Linked DNA regions of Pseudovibrio sp. Tun.PSC04-5.I4. The protein of the gene in region 1 interacts with the protein of each later gene in a pairwise test. Links are inferred from orthologs where the notes say so. Each region holds a gene or a part of one and is shown on either strand. Other genes may lie near its edges.

What was found.
Region 2: the proteins of ileS (region 1) and rbsB interact in binary tests that used the Escherichia coli proteins (3 or more experiments, as listed by UniProt). The link is inferred for Pseudovibrio sp. Tun.PSC04-5.I4 from one-to-one orthologs.

Annotation. Positions count from the first base shown.
Region 1 is NZ_FNLB01000006.1:394,037-401,984, forward strand. The notes cover bases 2,407-5,874. They hold ileS (isoleucine--tRNA ligase), read right to left. Parts: upstream 5,544-5,874; coding sequence 2,607-5,543; downstream 2,407-2,606. Other genes in these bases: lspA (signal peptidase II), read right to left, coding at 2,407-2,535. In the rest of the region: BLS62_RS06840 (M16 family metallopeptidase), read right to left, coding at 1-973; BLS62_RS06845 (hypothetical protein), read right to left, coding at 1,141-1,878; more of lspA, read right to left, coding at 2,077-2,406; BLS62_RS06860 (DMT family transporter), read right to left, coding at 5,888-6,859; BLS62_RS06865 (DMT family transporter), read right to left, coding at 7,017-7,948. UniProt on the Escherichia coli protein: Catalyzes the attachment of isoleucine to tRNA(Ile). As IleRS can inadvertently accommodate and process structurally similar amino acids such as valine, to avoid such errors it has two additional distinct tRNA(Ile)-dependent editing activities.
Region 2 is NZ_FNLB01000006.1:1,198,273-1,205,714, reverse strand. What follows is about bases 1-2,962. They hold rbsB (ribose ABC transporter substrate-binding protein RbsB), read right to left. Parts: upstream 1,942-2,962; coding sequence 1,060-1,941; downstream 1-1,059. Other genes in these bases: BLS62_RS10570 (sugar ABC transporter ATP-binding protein), read right to left, coding at 2,923-2,962; rbsC (ribose ABC transporter permease), read right to left, coding at 1,973-2,917; BLS62_RS10585 (LacI family DNA-binding transcriptional regulator), read right to left, coding at 1-989. Also shown: more of BLS62_RS10570, read right to left, coding at 2,963-4,416; rbsD (D-ribose pyranase), read right to left, coding at 4,457-4,876; BLS62_RS10560 (hypothetical protein), read left to right, coding at 5,676-6,200; BLS62_RS10555 (transposase), read left to right, coding at 6,258-6,611; IS66 family insertion sequence element accessory protein TnpB, read left to right, coding at 6,608-6,955; BLS62_RS10545 (IS66 family transposase), read left to right, coding at 7,103-7,442. UniProt on the Escherichia coli protein: Part of the ABC transporter complex RbsABC involved in ribose import. Binds ribose. Also serves as the primary chemoreceptor for chemotaxis.

The DNA.
Region 1 (7,948 bases):
TGTCGGAGAGCACTTCAAGCGCCTCAGATTCTCCGGGGGCTGATGTTGTGGAACTCGGTACAATCCAACCATGCTGAAGGCTAGGCTGTGCCACTTGATCACTTTGCAGCGTGACTTCCCGGTTTCCCGGAACCACCTGAACCTGTGGGCGGTCACGTGAGCCCGGTTCAGCGCGTTGTTCAACCTTGCCATAGGTCTCGTTTGCGAGCGCTAGAACGTCTTTCTCATCCACATCACCTGCGACAATGAGAATGGCATTGTTAGGCGTGTAGTATTTGTCATAAAAGGCGATGGCATCGTCTTTATTGAGCGCAGAAATTTCGTTTTTCCAACCAATGACAGGAATGCCATAGGGGCTGTTTGGAAATAACACCTGATCGAATGTCTCGGACAGGCGTGCAGCTGGACTGCGATCCACACGTTGTGACCGCTCTTCCAGAACCACATCACGCTCAGGAATAATCTGCTTTTCAGTCAGGATGAGGTTGGACATACGGTCTGCCTCAAAACCCATCACCATCTTCAGGTGTTCTTTTGCGACCTGCTGGTAGTAGGCGGTGTAATCCTGAGAGGTAAAGGCATTCTCTTGCCCGCCAACTTCAGCAACCTTTTTGGAAAAAATGCCCTCTGGTGCAGTGCTAGTTCCCTTAAACATGAGATGTTCAAGAAAATGCGCGAGGCCGGATTTACCCGGTTGCTCGTCAGCCGCACCCACTTTGTACCAGATCATGTGGGTAACAATAGGTGCACGACGATCAGGAATAACGATAACCTGAAGGCCATTATCCAATGTGGATTGGGATATGTTTTTTCCGCCTATGCGGATATTTGAAAAATCTTCAATAGAGGCTTTGCCAGCGTTATCAGCCGAAAAGACGGCAGTGGGGCTGGTAAAAAGCAGAAGGCTCAGAGCGAGAGCCTTAAATGGAGTAGACCGACCAATCACGAGGGGAGCTCCCTTTGAAATGAGCAAGACACAGCTCATCATTCTATAGCGTGATCGTGGTTAATCTCCTCGTGAATTATTCGTAATCTATTGCGAACATAATGAAAAAAGCGCGAACAAGGTCGCGCCTACTTCATATTTTCGTAAGGAATTGAGCAAGGCGGGCAAAACCCGAACCTTGCAATAACAATTGGTTACTGCTTGCTCATATCGATGCGAGCACCGTCTTCAATGGCAGCAGCTTCACGTTTCTTACGAACTTCTTCGCTCTCATCAACATCAGGTGTTGCAAAGGCAATACCTGATACAGGAGTGGAATAATCCACTGGCGGCTCAGTCAGGTAACGACGCTGAGGCTTACACTGTGGATTGTCTGGAGAACAAATAGGCGTTTCAACCGCAGCGCCACCAATTTGTTTTTGAGCTTCCTTGTATTTTTTTCCAAGAGCAGCAAGTTCTTTGGGACTTAATTTGTCGCCATCCAAAAGCTGCTGTTGCCGTTTCTCAGCTGCAAAGTCGCGAGGACGTGCTGCGACCTTCTTCAGGGAAGGATGGCCGCGCATCTGTTCAATAGAAAGTGGTTGGCCCGGTTCTACCTTGTAGAAGGCACGGATTTCTTCCAGCTCTTGCTGGGAGCGATCTTGCGGCCAGTTGCTTGCAACCTCGGTCAGTTTGCGACTATCCGGCCGAGGGAGATTGTCAGCTTTGGAAGGCATCACGAGCGGGGCACGTTCTTTGTACTGAATGTCCGCATTTCGTTGTGATTGCAGCCCAACAGCATTCATCACTTCGGACATCAGGCCAGAGTCGCTGGATTCGCCTCCATCACTAAAATCACCAGCGCCAGTCATACACGCGGACAATGTAAGTGAGAACGCGCAAACGAGAGACGCACGAACGACGAATTTTCTGCTACGGCTTTGCAATTTCATTACCCTTGTTTCCCGATCACCATCAAAGCGGTGTTTGACAGGCATCACGGGTTTTATGACGGCCTGCGAAATCTGTAGTCTTCATATTCCAGTGATGCCACCTTAAAGCAGGAATCACAAAAGCATGAAGGCCCTATTAGTGAAGTTATGCCCAGAACCACCCGATATTCCCCACATATAAATGAGAATTAGGCAGTATTAGGGCCGCTCCTCGCGATTCTTACCAATAAACAATGTGTCCAGAAGTAATCCTGCGGCCCCAAGAACGATCCACACGTCTGCCAAATTGAAGACGTACCAAGAGAATTCACCCACATGGAAGTAGATGTAATCGACGACCTGACCATAATAAAGCCGGTCCCATCCATTGCTAAGTGCGCCAGATAATACAAGTCCGAGGCAAAAGGCTTCCAAACGATTAGTAGAGCGTGTGCTCCAGAACCAGATGAAAATGGAAGCAAGGATGGTAAAGCCAGCAAGTCCCCAACGCCCAAGTTCTGTTGTTTGTTGGAACAGACCGTAAGACACACCTTTGTTCCAGACCAATACCAAATCGAGAAATTGGCCTAAGGGAATCGGTGGTGCACCGCCACCGGAAAAATACCCGACAGACCAGAGTTTGGCGGCCTGATCAATGACCAGGCCAACCACAGCCAAAAGGAGGACCAGGGAACTGTAACTTCCCCAAAACTTCAGCTTTTTCAAAGCAAACCCTCGTCGTCAGAAGCTCAGGCAGCAGCGCCGTCAATTTCGCGTATTGCAGCCGCATCGCGCAGTGTCAGATCTGGATAATCAGCATCTGTTCCAACTTCTGGAAGGATCTTCCAAGAGCGAGCACACTTGTTACCTTCAGCAAGACCTGGAACAACACCAACGCCAGCAATGTCATCAAGAGCAAACGCACCTTCTGGAGCAGCCTCAGAAGACAGGCTCAACTGAGATGTAATCGCAATTTCCGCCATATCCAGTCCAGAAAGGGCAGACATAAGCTCAGCATCAGCCACGTAAACAGTTGGATGGTTTTCCAAGGAAGAACCGATACGCTTTTCACGACGCTCAATTTCAAGAGCACCAGTGATCACACGGCGGACTGTACGGATCTTTTCCCATTTGGCGGAAAGATCATCATTACGCCATGCAGAGGAAACCTCTGGGAACTGCTGAAGGTGAACAGACGTTGCAGCATCGCCATAACGGTAGTTCCAGCTCTCTTCCATGGTGAAGGGAAGGATTGGTGCCAGCCACAAGGTCAGGTGACGGAACAGCTGCTCAATCACATAAAGCGAGGACTTACGCTTTGCAGAAGAAGGGGCATCACAGTAAAGCGTGTCTTTTCGAACATCGAAGTAGAACGCAGACAGCTCAACAGACATGAAGTTGAACAGCGTAGAGCAAACGCGTTTGCTGTCGAATGCGTTGTAGGCATCACGAACCTGAAGATCCAAATCAGCCAAACGGTGCAGCATCAGCTGCTCCAGCTCATTCATGTCGGCCAGAGTAACTTCTTCGCCTTGGTAATGAGACAGTGAGCCAAGCATGAAGCGCAGTGTGTTGCGCATCTTACGGTAGGCATCAACGTTGGTCTTGATGATCTCAGGGCCGATACGCTGATCTTCAGCAGAATCCACAGAACCAACCCACAAACGCAGGATGTCCGCGCCGTACTGTTTGATTATGTCTTGTGGTGCGACCGTGTTGCCCAAGGATTTAGACATCTTCCGACCATGCTCATCCATAGTGAAACCATGGGTTAGAACGGCATCATAAGGAGCGCGACCCCGGGTGCCACAACTTTCCAGCAGAGAAGAGTGGAACCAACCGCGATGCTGATCTGTACCTTCAAGGTAAAGAACGTAATCATCACCGCCAACGCCTTTGCGGTTCGGGTTCAGGTCTTCACGACGTTCCATGCAGAATGCGTGGGTTGAGCCGGAATCGAACCAAACATCAAGGATGTCGGTTACTTTTTCGAAGTTTTCAGCATCGTAGGCCTCGCCGAGGAAGCGCTGTGTTGCGCCCTCATCAAACCATGCATCCGCACCTTCGTTCTGGAAAGCTTCAAAGATGCGTGCATTGACTGCATCGTCCTTCAAAACATCACCAGTTTCTTTGTTCACAAGCACGGTGATCGGCACACCCCATGCACGCTGACGGGAAAGAACCCAGTCAGGACGCGCTGCAATCATCGCGTTCAAACGGTTCTGACCTGTCGCAGGCACAAAGCGGGTCTCAGAAATGGCTTTCAGCGCGCGAGCGCGCAAAGTGTCACCCTTGGCTTCTTCGGTAAGCTCTTTGTCCATGTAAACAAACCACTGAGGCGTGTTACGGAAGATCAAAGGTGCTTTTGAGCGCCAGGAATGTGGGTAGGAGTGCTTAACGCGGCCACGAGCGATCAGGCGACCAACTTCAGTCAGTTTCTCGATGACGGCTTTGTTGGTGGAACCTTCCTTGCCCTTGCGGTCAAGAATGTAGCAACCTTCAAACAGTGGCACATGCGGGTAGTAAGCACCATCTGGCTGCACTGTCATTGGAACTTGTTCAGTACCAGCCTTGGCAAATGCATCCCGGTTATCCAGGAACATCTGGAAATCTTCCTGACCATGACCAGGCGCCGTATGTACAAAACCTGTACCAGCATCATCAGTGACGTGATCACCAGCCAGCATTGGGACCTTAAAGTCGCTGAAGTAAGTTCCGGCACCGTCTGCGTGTGCAAGTGGGTGTTCGCAATATTCGATCTTCGCAGGGTCTACATCCCCAACGCGTTCATAGGCAACAACGCGGGACGCCTCAAAAACACCACTTGCAAGGTTGTCAGCAAGAATAAACTCTTCACCAACCTTCGCCCAGTTGTCCTCTGCAGCTTCAGTAACATTGTATAGGCCGTAGCTGATGTCGTGAGAAAATGAGATCGCACGGTTCGCAGGGATGGTCCAAGGCGTGGTTGTCCAGATAACCACTTTCTTGCCGATCAGCGCGTCATCGCCGGAAACCACATTAAACGATACCCAGATTGTGTGTGACGTATGATCTTCGTACTCGACCTCAGCTTCAGCAAGGGCAGTTTTTTCAACGATGGACCACATAACTGGTTTGGAACCACGATACAGCTGGCCGGATGTCGCGAACTTCATCAGTTCTTTAGCGATCACAGCTTCACTGTCGTAGCGCATGGTCAGGTATGGGTTGTCCCAGTCTGCTTCAATGCCAAGGCGTTTGAATTCTTCACGCTGAACATCAATCCACTTTTCTGCGAACTCACGGCATTCCTTGCGGAACTCGTTGACCGGTACAGCGTCTTTGTTCTTGCCTTTTTTGCGGTACTGCTCTTCGATCTTCCACTCGATTGGCAAACCATGACAATCCCAGCCCGGAACATAGTTCGCATCAAAGCCCTGCATCTGCATGGAGCGGTTGATGATGTCCTTCAAGGTCTTGTTGAGCGCATGGCCAATGTGGATGTTGCCGTTCGCATAAGGAGGGCCATCATGAAGAATGAACTTAGGCTTGCCTGCGGCCTGCTGGCGCATAGCTGTGTAAAGATCCTTGTCTTTCCACTTTTCTAAGATCTTAGGTTCGTTCTTAGGAAGGCCGGCTCGCATAGGAAAGTCGGTTTTTGGCAGATTGAGCGTATCTGAATAATCGCGGCTCGTAGTATCGGTCATGTGGCAGTCCGCTTATGTGGGCACGTGTTTGCCCATCGGCATTTGTAAAAACGCAAGAAGGTGCGCAAGCTTAATAGATCTGCCGCTGGTGCAGCAGTTGTGGGTCTCCCGGTACTTCAGGGCGCCAAATAGGGCGTCTCAGCTGAAGGCCGGGCCAATAATTCGAAATTGGCACACCTTGGAGGAAGTCAAAGGAGCAGTCCTGTTATCATTAAACTCAGCTAACATAATGAGAGCTTTTAGCAGCGGTTCCCTGAGGAATAAAGAGCTAAAGCGTTTTCCCTGAAAGTGGCCCCATTTTTCAAAGAAAATCCGCATAAATTAGGGAATAAACGCGCCTGCGCTCAATAATGCCGTTTAGGGGAGGTCTCAACCAGTTGCTCACTTGCCATTTGCCGCCGCGTCGCGGTCCGCTCGCGGTGTGCAATGTAAACACCACCGCCAGCAATCAAGGCAACACCAAGCCAGACAAACATGTCAGGAACATCCCCAAACAACACATAGCCAACGGCTGTCGCGCTGATAATCTCTGTGTAGCTTAACGGAGCAAGCACGGATGCTGGTGCGCGATCAAACGCCAGAACGATACACCCGTGTGAGGCAAAGGAAATGACACCCATCAGCAAGAACAGAGGTAGATGCGGGAGAGCCGGAGTGGTCCAAGCCGCTGCCTCAAACCCCAAGAGGCTGGAAATGATGACCAAGGGAGTAAGCGTCAGCACACCTGCAACACCCGTTGCAAGTTGAATGCCCAGCAAAGAGGCCTTACCGGAAAGCTTACGAGTAAGCACAAGATAAAACGCAAAGCATGTCGCCGCAGCAAGCGGGAGTAGGGATGGCAAACCAAGCGCACTTGAACCAGGGCGTATGATAATCAAAGCCCCGATCATACCAATAAAAACAGCGGACCACCTGCGAACGCCCACTTTCTCTTTCAAGATAATGGCAGAGAGCATCGTGAGGATCATCGGTTGTACGAAGAAGATCGCAATGGCATCCGCTAAGGGCATGTACTTCAGGGAGCTAAAGAAAAAGATCGAGCAGATCGCAAGGCAAGCCCCACGCACCAACTGCATGCGGGTGATTTCTTTTATGAGCGAGCTGATGGACCGTCCCATAACCACAGCAATAACCAGCACGACAAGTGCCTGACAAAGAAACCGTCCCAGCGATACCTCAACAGGTGAAATAAATGCAGAAAGGTACTTCGCTGTGCCATCCATGAACGGTGCAAGCGACATGGCGGAAACCATAAAAAGAATGCCATGAAGGCCTGCGTTGGAGGCAGGGTTTCCCTGCGATATTGTTGTTGTCATGTTGTTCTCGGAAAATGGGGACACGCTGGCATATCAGAGTATGGGAGCGGGGTAAGGACACGTATTGACGCACCAAGCACAATGTTGCGCAAGGGACAGCTTTGCCGCGCACAGGTTCTATTCAGTGCAGTTATCTAAAGAGTTCTGAGGCCGATCCTCAACTATGCGAAGACTTGGGCTTTCTCTCTGCATGGGCAAGGATAATGCCGCTGGAAAAAAGCAGAAAAACCCCGACCCAGATGAACTCATCAGGCACTTCATTAAAGACCAGATACCCAATCAGGGTCGCTGAGAAGATTTCAATGTAGTTGACGGGCGCAAGGAGGGAAGCTGGTGCGCGCTCAAAGGCTTTCACAAGCAGAACATGAGCAATAAGCCCTGTACCACCAATTCCGAGCAGAAAGGTTATGGGGAGAGTGAAACTATCTGTCGGGTGGGAAACCACCAGTTCCCCGCCAAAACCTGTTAGCCACGCAAAAACGAGAATTGGCAGGATCAGCAAGGTGCCAGCAAAGCCGGTGGCAAACTGAATAGCGAGCTGGGAGGCTTGACCGGAGAGCTTTCGCGTAAGCATCAAATAACAGGCAAAGGAGATGGCGGCAGCCAGCGGCAAAAGCGCCGCCGGTTGAAATACACCGGTTCCGGGCCGAATGATGATCAAAACACCCGCAAAGCCCAAGAAAACGGCAAGCCAGCGTTTCATTCCCACTTGTTCTTTCAGGAACATGGCAGAGAAGATGACCAAAAACACGGGCTGGATGAAGAAGATGGCTGTTGCGTCCGTCAAAGGCAGATATTTAAGAGCGAAAACAATAAAAATAGATCCAACTGCAAGCAACAAACCGCGCACAAATAGCATGATAGTTGTCTCTTGCAGCAAACTCCTCCACGTCCGTTTATAAAATGGAGCGAGCGCGAGAATAATCACCAACTGCACAGCGAAGCGGAAGAACGATACCGTCAATGGAGAGAAAAAGTCCGAAAGGTATTTGACTACCCCATCCGTACTCGAAAGAATGAGCAAACCCGCCATCATGAATAAGACACCATGCAACGTGTTGTCCGCACGAGACGGAGCGGCTGCGGTAG
Region 2 (7,442 bases), 810 kb from region 1 along the record:
TTGACAGAGTTGCGCATAATGAGTTCCGGAACCAATTGAACCACCGGCGGCATTTCAGTTTTTTCTTCAAGATGACTGATCAAGGTTTCTGCAGCGCTTAAGCCGAGTTCAAAGCTTGGTTGTTTAATGGTGGTCAGTGCTGGAGACATATAGGAGGCATATTCAACATCATCGTAACCAACAATGGACATATCCTGCGGAATGGAGAGCCCCTGCTCCTGCACCGCCCTGTAAGCCCCCATAGCCATAAGGTCGTTGAATGCGAAGATAGCATCTGGTCTCGTCTCTAATGCCAGAATTTGTTTCATCGCCTCATAGCCGCCAGAAGCAGTGAGCATTCCAGCCGCCAGCCAATTCTCATTTATGGGCAGATGAGCGGCCTCCATCGCCGTTTTGAAACCTTGTAGGCGCTCGATAGATCTTGGATGGTCATCCGGCCCCATTAGACACCCGATCTTTGTCAGGCCGCGGTCAATCAGATGTTTTGTCGCGATACGGCCACCGAGGACGGAATCATCCTGCAAGGTGCACGCATTTGGATGGGGTGCGGAGTCCAAAATCGCCTTTGGCAGCTTGCCCAGTTTGCTAAGCTGATCGTAAAGAGCCGGATCCGTTTTGGTGGTCATCACCAGAAGCGCATCAATGCGGCGCTGAAGAAGCGTCGTTAGATTGGCAAGCTGTCTATCTGGTTGATGACCTGAATTACACAGGATCAGGCTGAAATTGTGTTGGTAGCATCCCTCTTCGACACCGCGAACGACATCTGCAAAAAATGGGTTGGAGCTTGAAGATACCAGCATACCGATGATGTTGGTGCGTTTTACCTTCAAGGCACGGGCCATCATACTTGGTTGAAACCCGAGGTTTTTGATTGCCTCAATCACCCGTTGTTTGGTCAGGGGAGCAACAAAGCGGGTCTCATTGATAACATGAGACACTGTAGAGACGGAAACGCCCGCAACCTGTGCAACATCCTTGATACTGACCATTTTAACTCCGGTTTAGGACAATGGGCCCGGCGCATACGCCAGACCCTTTTTGTACTATAGATACTGAGGTTTACTTGGTAACCAGCTTTAGTGCTACTGGGGTGTACGTATCAACTTTTTCACCCTTAAGAACTTTATCCGCAATGTCTACGCCGATGGAGCCGATCATGCCAGCCTGCTGCGCTACGGTTGCCAGCATTGTACCTTCTTCAACAGCTTTTACGCCATCTTCAGTTCCATCAAAGCCAACAACAAGGATGTCGCGATTAGCTCCTTCAATCGCCTTGATTGCACCCAGAGCCATTTCATCATTGTGAGCAAAGACAGCGTTGATTTCTGGCTGTGCCTGCAGGATGTTCTCCATGACGTTCAGACCTTTGGTGCGGTCAAAATCGGCAGGCTGTACAGCCACAACTTCAATACCGGAAGCACCAAACATTGCTTTCCTGAATCCTGCACCGCGATCACGCGCAGCAGACGTTCCTGGAACGCCTTCCAGTTCAACAACCTTGCCACTGCCGCGAAGTGTTTCAACGATCAGCTCGCCCGCCATTTCGCCGCCCAGAATATTGTCTGAGGCAACGTGAGACACAACTTTACCTCGGTTAGCACCTCGGTCAAGGGTGACAACTGGAACGCCTTTGCGATTTGCAGCGCGGATGGAGCTGGAAACTGCATCAGAGTCAGTTGGGTTGATGAGCAACAAAGCAATATTTTTGCTCAGCACGTCTTCAACGTTTGCCAGTTCTTTTGCTGGATCGTTCTGGCTGTCGAGAACAACGATCTTGTAACCAAGTTCGTTTGCGCGTGCTTCAGCACCTTCCTTCAAAGTTACGAAGAACGGGTTGTTCAAAGTGGACACGACCAGTGCCAGTGTGTCCTGCGCCATAGACGCTGTTGTTGAGCCAAGAAGAAGTGCTGCACCAGCTGCCAAACTAATAATTTTTTTCATAGGTAACCTCCCAAGTGTCAAGTTGTTTTGCTTAAGCATTTGCTTTGCCACGGCTGTCAACGACAACCGCAAGAAGAATAACCGCACCTTTGGCGATCATCTGGTAGTAGGATGAAACATCCATAATATTCAGTGCGTTGTTCAACACACCAATAATAAGGGCACCAATAATGGTGCCGAAAATACGGCCTTTACCGCCAGCCAGACTGGTTCCGCCCAGGACTACAGCTGCAATGGCGTCCAACTCGTACCCAAGGCCTGCTGTTGGCTGTGCAGATTCAAGGCGAGCTGTTAAAATGATGCCTGCGAGCGCTGCCAGTGCGCCGCTGAGGGCATACACAGCAATCTTGACCTTTTTGACATTGATGCCGGACAGACGAGCCACGTTCTCATTGCCGCCAATGGCATAGACGTAGCGGCCAAAACGGGTCTGTGAGAGCAAGAACCAGCAGAGTGCAAAGATGATCGCCATCACGATTACAGGGTGGGGAATACCGAAGAGATAGCCTGCTCCGAACTGATAGAAGCTTTCCGCAACATCATAGTCGCCCGTAGAAATTGGGCGGCCTTGCGTATAGACCAGCGTAGCACCGCGGATCATGGTCATACCGACGAGCGTGGCGATGAACGGCTGGACGTTGAAATAGCTGATGATAACGCCGCTGGTTGCGCCAAGAGCAGCACCAACGCAGAGCGTTGCGACAAGCGCAATCACCAATGGCGTATCCAAACCAATCAAGCTGGCACAAATGGCACCAGCAAACGCAAGGATAGACCCAACGGACAGGTCAATGCCTGCAGTTAGAATGACAAAGGTCATTCCCATTGCAATGATGGCGTTGATGGAGGTCTGGCGTAAAATGTTGAGCATATTGTCAACACCAAGGAAATTGGCATTGGCAAGAGAGACGAAGGCCATAAGAATAATCAGGCCAATCAGAGACTTATTTTCACTGAGGAACTCGTTGAGTTTCATGTGGTTTACCCGTTTATCTGGCCTGCAACGGCGCAGCGCATTATGTTTTCCTGAGTGGCATCAGCCCGTTCAAATTCGCCTGTCAGCTTCCCGTCTGACAACACCAGAATTCGATCAGAAATGCCGAGGAGCTCTGGCATATCTGAGGACACCAGCAAAATGCACAGGCCCTGTGCTTTCAGTGTGTTAATCAAAGAATAGATTTCGCGCTTAGCACCTACATCAACCCCGCGCGTCGGCTCATCAAGAATGAGAACGGTTGGTTCGTGTACGAGAGATTTGGCGATTGAGACCTTCTGCTGGTTACCACCAGACAGATTGGAGATAATTGTATTTGCATCTCGTGTTTTGATGGCGAACGCTTTGATATATTCGCTGATCGTAACGGCTTCTGCGGCTTTGTTGACGATACCCAGGCTGTTACAAAACCTTTCAAGTCCACTCAAAGACATGTTGCGGCCAAGCTCTTGAGATTGCACCAAACCTTCGTGTTTGCGGTCTTCGGTGACATATCCAATGCGCGCTTTTACGCCATCCTGCGGTGATCTAAGGCGAATTTCGGCGCCATCGACTTTAACAATTCCGCTCTCGATTGGATTTGCGCCAAATATCGCTTTTGCAAGTTCCGTACGCCCTGCTCCAACAAGACCTGCAAAGCCAACGACCTCGCCTGCATGTGCGGAAAATGAAATATCGTTGGTCCCATGAGCGGTGAGTTTTTCGACCTCCAGACGAATTTCGCCCGGTGCAGCTGGAACAAAAGGATATTGATCAGAGAGCTCGCGGCCAACCATATAGCGGATGAGGTCATCCTCAGTGATCTCGCTCACAGGCCCTTGATGCACCATCTGCCCATCACGCAAGATGGCGATGTCATCACACATCTGGAAAATTTCACCCAAACGATGCGAGATGAAAACCAACCCTTTGCCTTGGTTGCGGAGCTCGCCTACAACTTCAAACAGGATCGCTGTTTCAATATCGGTGAGCGCATCTGTTGGTTCATCCATGATGATCACTTCAGCATTGAGAGACAATGCACGCGCAATTTCAACCATTTGTTGTTGGGCTATGGAGAGCTTTCCAAGAAGCATACGCGGATCGATATCCTGCTTCAACTGCCCTAGCCACTTGCGGGCTTCACGGTCAATTACATCCCACTGAATGCGACCAAACCTGGTTGGTTCACGGCCAAGAAAAATATTTTCTGCAACACTCAGTTCTGGGAGAAGATTAAGTTCCTGGTGAATAATGCCTATGCCTGCATCCATGGACTGGCGCGCAGTGTTAAATTCAACTTCATTGCCCTTGAACACCACCTTGCCTGCATCGCGTCCATAGATGCCAGCTATGATCTTCATGAGCGTAGATTTGCCTGCCCCGTTCTCCCCTGCAAGCGCAACAACGCGGCCCGCATGAATGGTGAAATCGACAGATTTGAGCACGTGCACTCCAGAAAAGGATTTCTCAATTCCTTGCAGTTCTAGAAGGGTTGTCACTCTATGTCCTCTTCTTAGGTTTTAAGAATGCTCGTGCTTGCTAAAACGCGACGCCCGAATAAAAAATAATATTTGCGTATGGAGTACATTCGCCGGTGCGGACAACAGCCCGACAGTCGGCTGTCAGTGCTTTGAAAGCATCGTGGGATACACTCGAAATTTCCACTCGGGTATTTTGCTGCTTAGATATCTCAGCAATGAGTGTCAGAACTCTGAGATGATAAGCTGGCTGCTGCTCTACCAATTCGTCCGCTATCACAACGCGTTCAACCTGCATTTCATCAGTGATCGCTTTGGCCGTTTCAAGCATTGCTGGTAAACCTCGCATAACTGCAAGATCAATCCGCATAACGTTTTGCGGAATTGGCAAGCCTGCATCTCCAACACACAGACCATCACCATGGCCCATATGAGAAATAATACCGGATACCGGAGCGTTTAAAAGTACGCCCTTCTTCATTGCGGAAATCCCCCATCGTCTCCCGACCTGAGAATAAGATATCAGGCACAAACGACTCGCGCAACCGTTTGCGCAACCGTTTGCGTCAGTATTCGAACGAAGTGAAATATCATAATTATTCTAAATCAGCGCTCTTGTTTGGCCCTACAAGTTCAGCGGGATACTGACGCGATTTGAAAAATATTAGCCGGCACAATCAGTTATTATTAAAAGCTGTGGTGATTTGCGAGGAGTCCCGATGCCATTTTTGAATGATCTCTTCCTCATTTAGGCAATAGTGTCTCAGGTAATCTGCTTGGGGATATGTGTGCTCTCCGGCTGAAGTTTATTCACTGAATGCAGAAAGTGCGCCTAGCCTGCGACATCTTTTGGTGTGCTCTGAGACCAGTTGCAAAATGTTTTTTTGCAGTCAGCCTCAGCGCACAACGCCTGCTTAGTGTTGGTCTCCATATAACCGTTTTCTACCCATAAAAAGACGAAGCGTCATTTCGCCTAGAAGGCAATACTCAATTTACCTTCAGCTCACGAAGCTAAATGAGTGCCATTATCTGTTCTAGTTATTATTTGCACCGCTCAAATTACTGTGCGAAGCCTTTGGTAACTCGAAGTAATTCCTCTTGATTAGCAATCAAACAAAATTTGTTGTGTCCAGAAAGCAAATCTATAAGAGGGCTGTTCTATATTTCCGCAAAGCGTGATTACGCATGGGTTCTCACCTGCTTCTTCTGTCGGCAGATGCTGATAATGTTGGGAAATGTGCGGAGTTGTTTCAATTTCCGCCGCAACATGAATGTAGATAATGGAAAACAGGATTTCATTATATCGACCACCAGCGCCCTTTCCGGGAGACGCAGTAGAAGGCTGGAGGAACTTTAGCAATTATCTGAGCTCAGACCCTCTTGGTGTTATTCCAAAGGAGCTCTATGAGTGTGCTATTTTCCAATTCGATGACGACGACCCCCGCAAGTTCCTCGTAAACGATCCTAAATTACTGTCCCGAGTTCTGGAAGAGCAACAAGCTATTTTTCCAAAGGGCGGTGGTATTGCTGACCTACTAAAACCCATACTACATAATGGTTTAGTTTCTGCAGAAGGCGTAGAATGGCAGGACCAACATGAGATGGTTGCACCAATCTTCTCAAATACGAGTGTGCGTATTTCCTTCGGTTACCTTCAAGAAGCTCTTAACTCTTTTGTTGAACGCTTTATAGAACATGCTGAAAGCGGCGCGACCATACAGCTGGCCGATGAGATCAACTTTCTGGTCGCTGACGTCAATTTCCGGGTAAGCACCAAGGGAACCCCCTCTTTTTTAACCTGCTGAGACCTGTCATTTTCGCGTGATGGCGCTGATTTTCGGTGCGATAACAGGAGATTTACTGTGAGCAAGAATGGTGGTGGCAGTGGGCCCAGATATTCGGATACATTCAAGATGCAGTTGGTCGCGGAGAGCTTGAATGCAGGGACGACGGTGCCTATGGTCTCGAAGCGGCATGGCGTTTTAGCCAGCCGTATATACGCATGGCGGCAGGATGAGCGGTTTAGGGATGGGTCACTGGATCCGTCCGGCTTTGCAGTCGTTGAGGTAACAGATGCGCCGACGCTGGAAGACATCCCCTTCCCACTGTCAGAAGCGCGCATAGAGATCATACTTGAGAATGGGCGCAGGCTGTCCATCAGCGATAGGGTCGATGCAGGCTTTGTTGTGGAACTGGCACGAGGACTTGCGGCATGATCCCTGTTTTGGCGGATGCTAAGATCTGGCTGGCTGCGGGTGTCACAGATATGAGGCGCGGGTTTAACGGGTTGGCTGCTCAGACGGAACAGGTTCTGGCGGGAGATCCATACTCAGGCCATCTGTTTTTGTTTCGCGGGCGGCGCGGTGATACTATCAAAGTGATATGGTGGGACGGCCAAGGCGCGTGCCTTTTTACCAAGCGCCTTGAGCGGGGCCGTTTTGTTTGGCCTTTGGCCAAAGACGGCAAGATCAGCCTGAGCCGTGCACAATTGGCGATGCTGTTGGAAGGCATAGACTGGCGAATTCTTAAGAGGACTTGGCGGCCCACCATGGTCGGATAAGGCCTTGTTTTATTGGGATGTCCGGTTGTTTTGAATTCCCAATATGCTCAAAACATGCTATAAAGTTTCATGTCTGAATTGCTTCCAAATTTTGTTAATTTACCCCATGATGTGCAGGCTTATATCGCCGCGCAGAGGGTGGAAGTCATGAGTTTGGAAGCAGAGCTTCTGGAATCGAGCCTCACCAATGCAGCGGAACAAAAGCGCCTCAAGTCAGTAATGCAATCAGAACTGGTTGCAGAACGCACTGCCCATTCTCTGTCGATCCAAAGCCGCGACACAATCATAGCCGATCTACGCCTGCAACTGGATGGCCATAAGAAGCATCGTTTTGGCGTACGCTCGGAAAGCCTCGATCAGCTTGCATTGGAACTGGTGCTCGAAGAGCATGAGATTGCGCAGGCAGCAGAGACTGGTATCGATGAAGGCACGCCAACTGCTGAACAAGAGGCCAAGCCGCCGCGCGCGCCGCGCCAGCGCAAGCCGT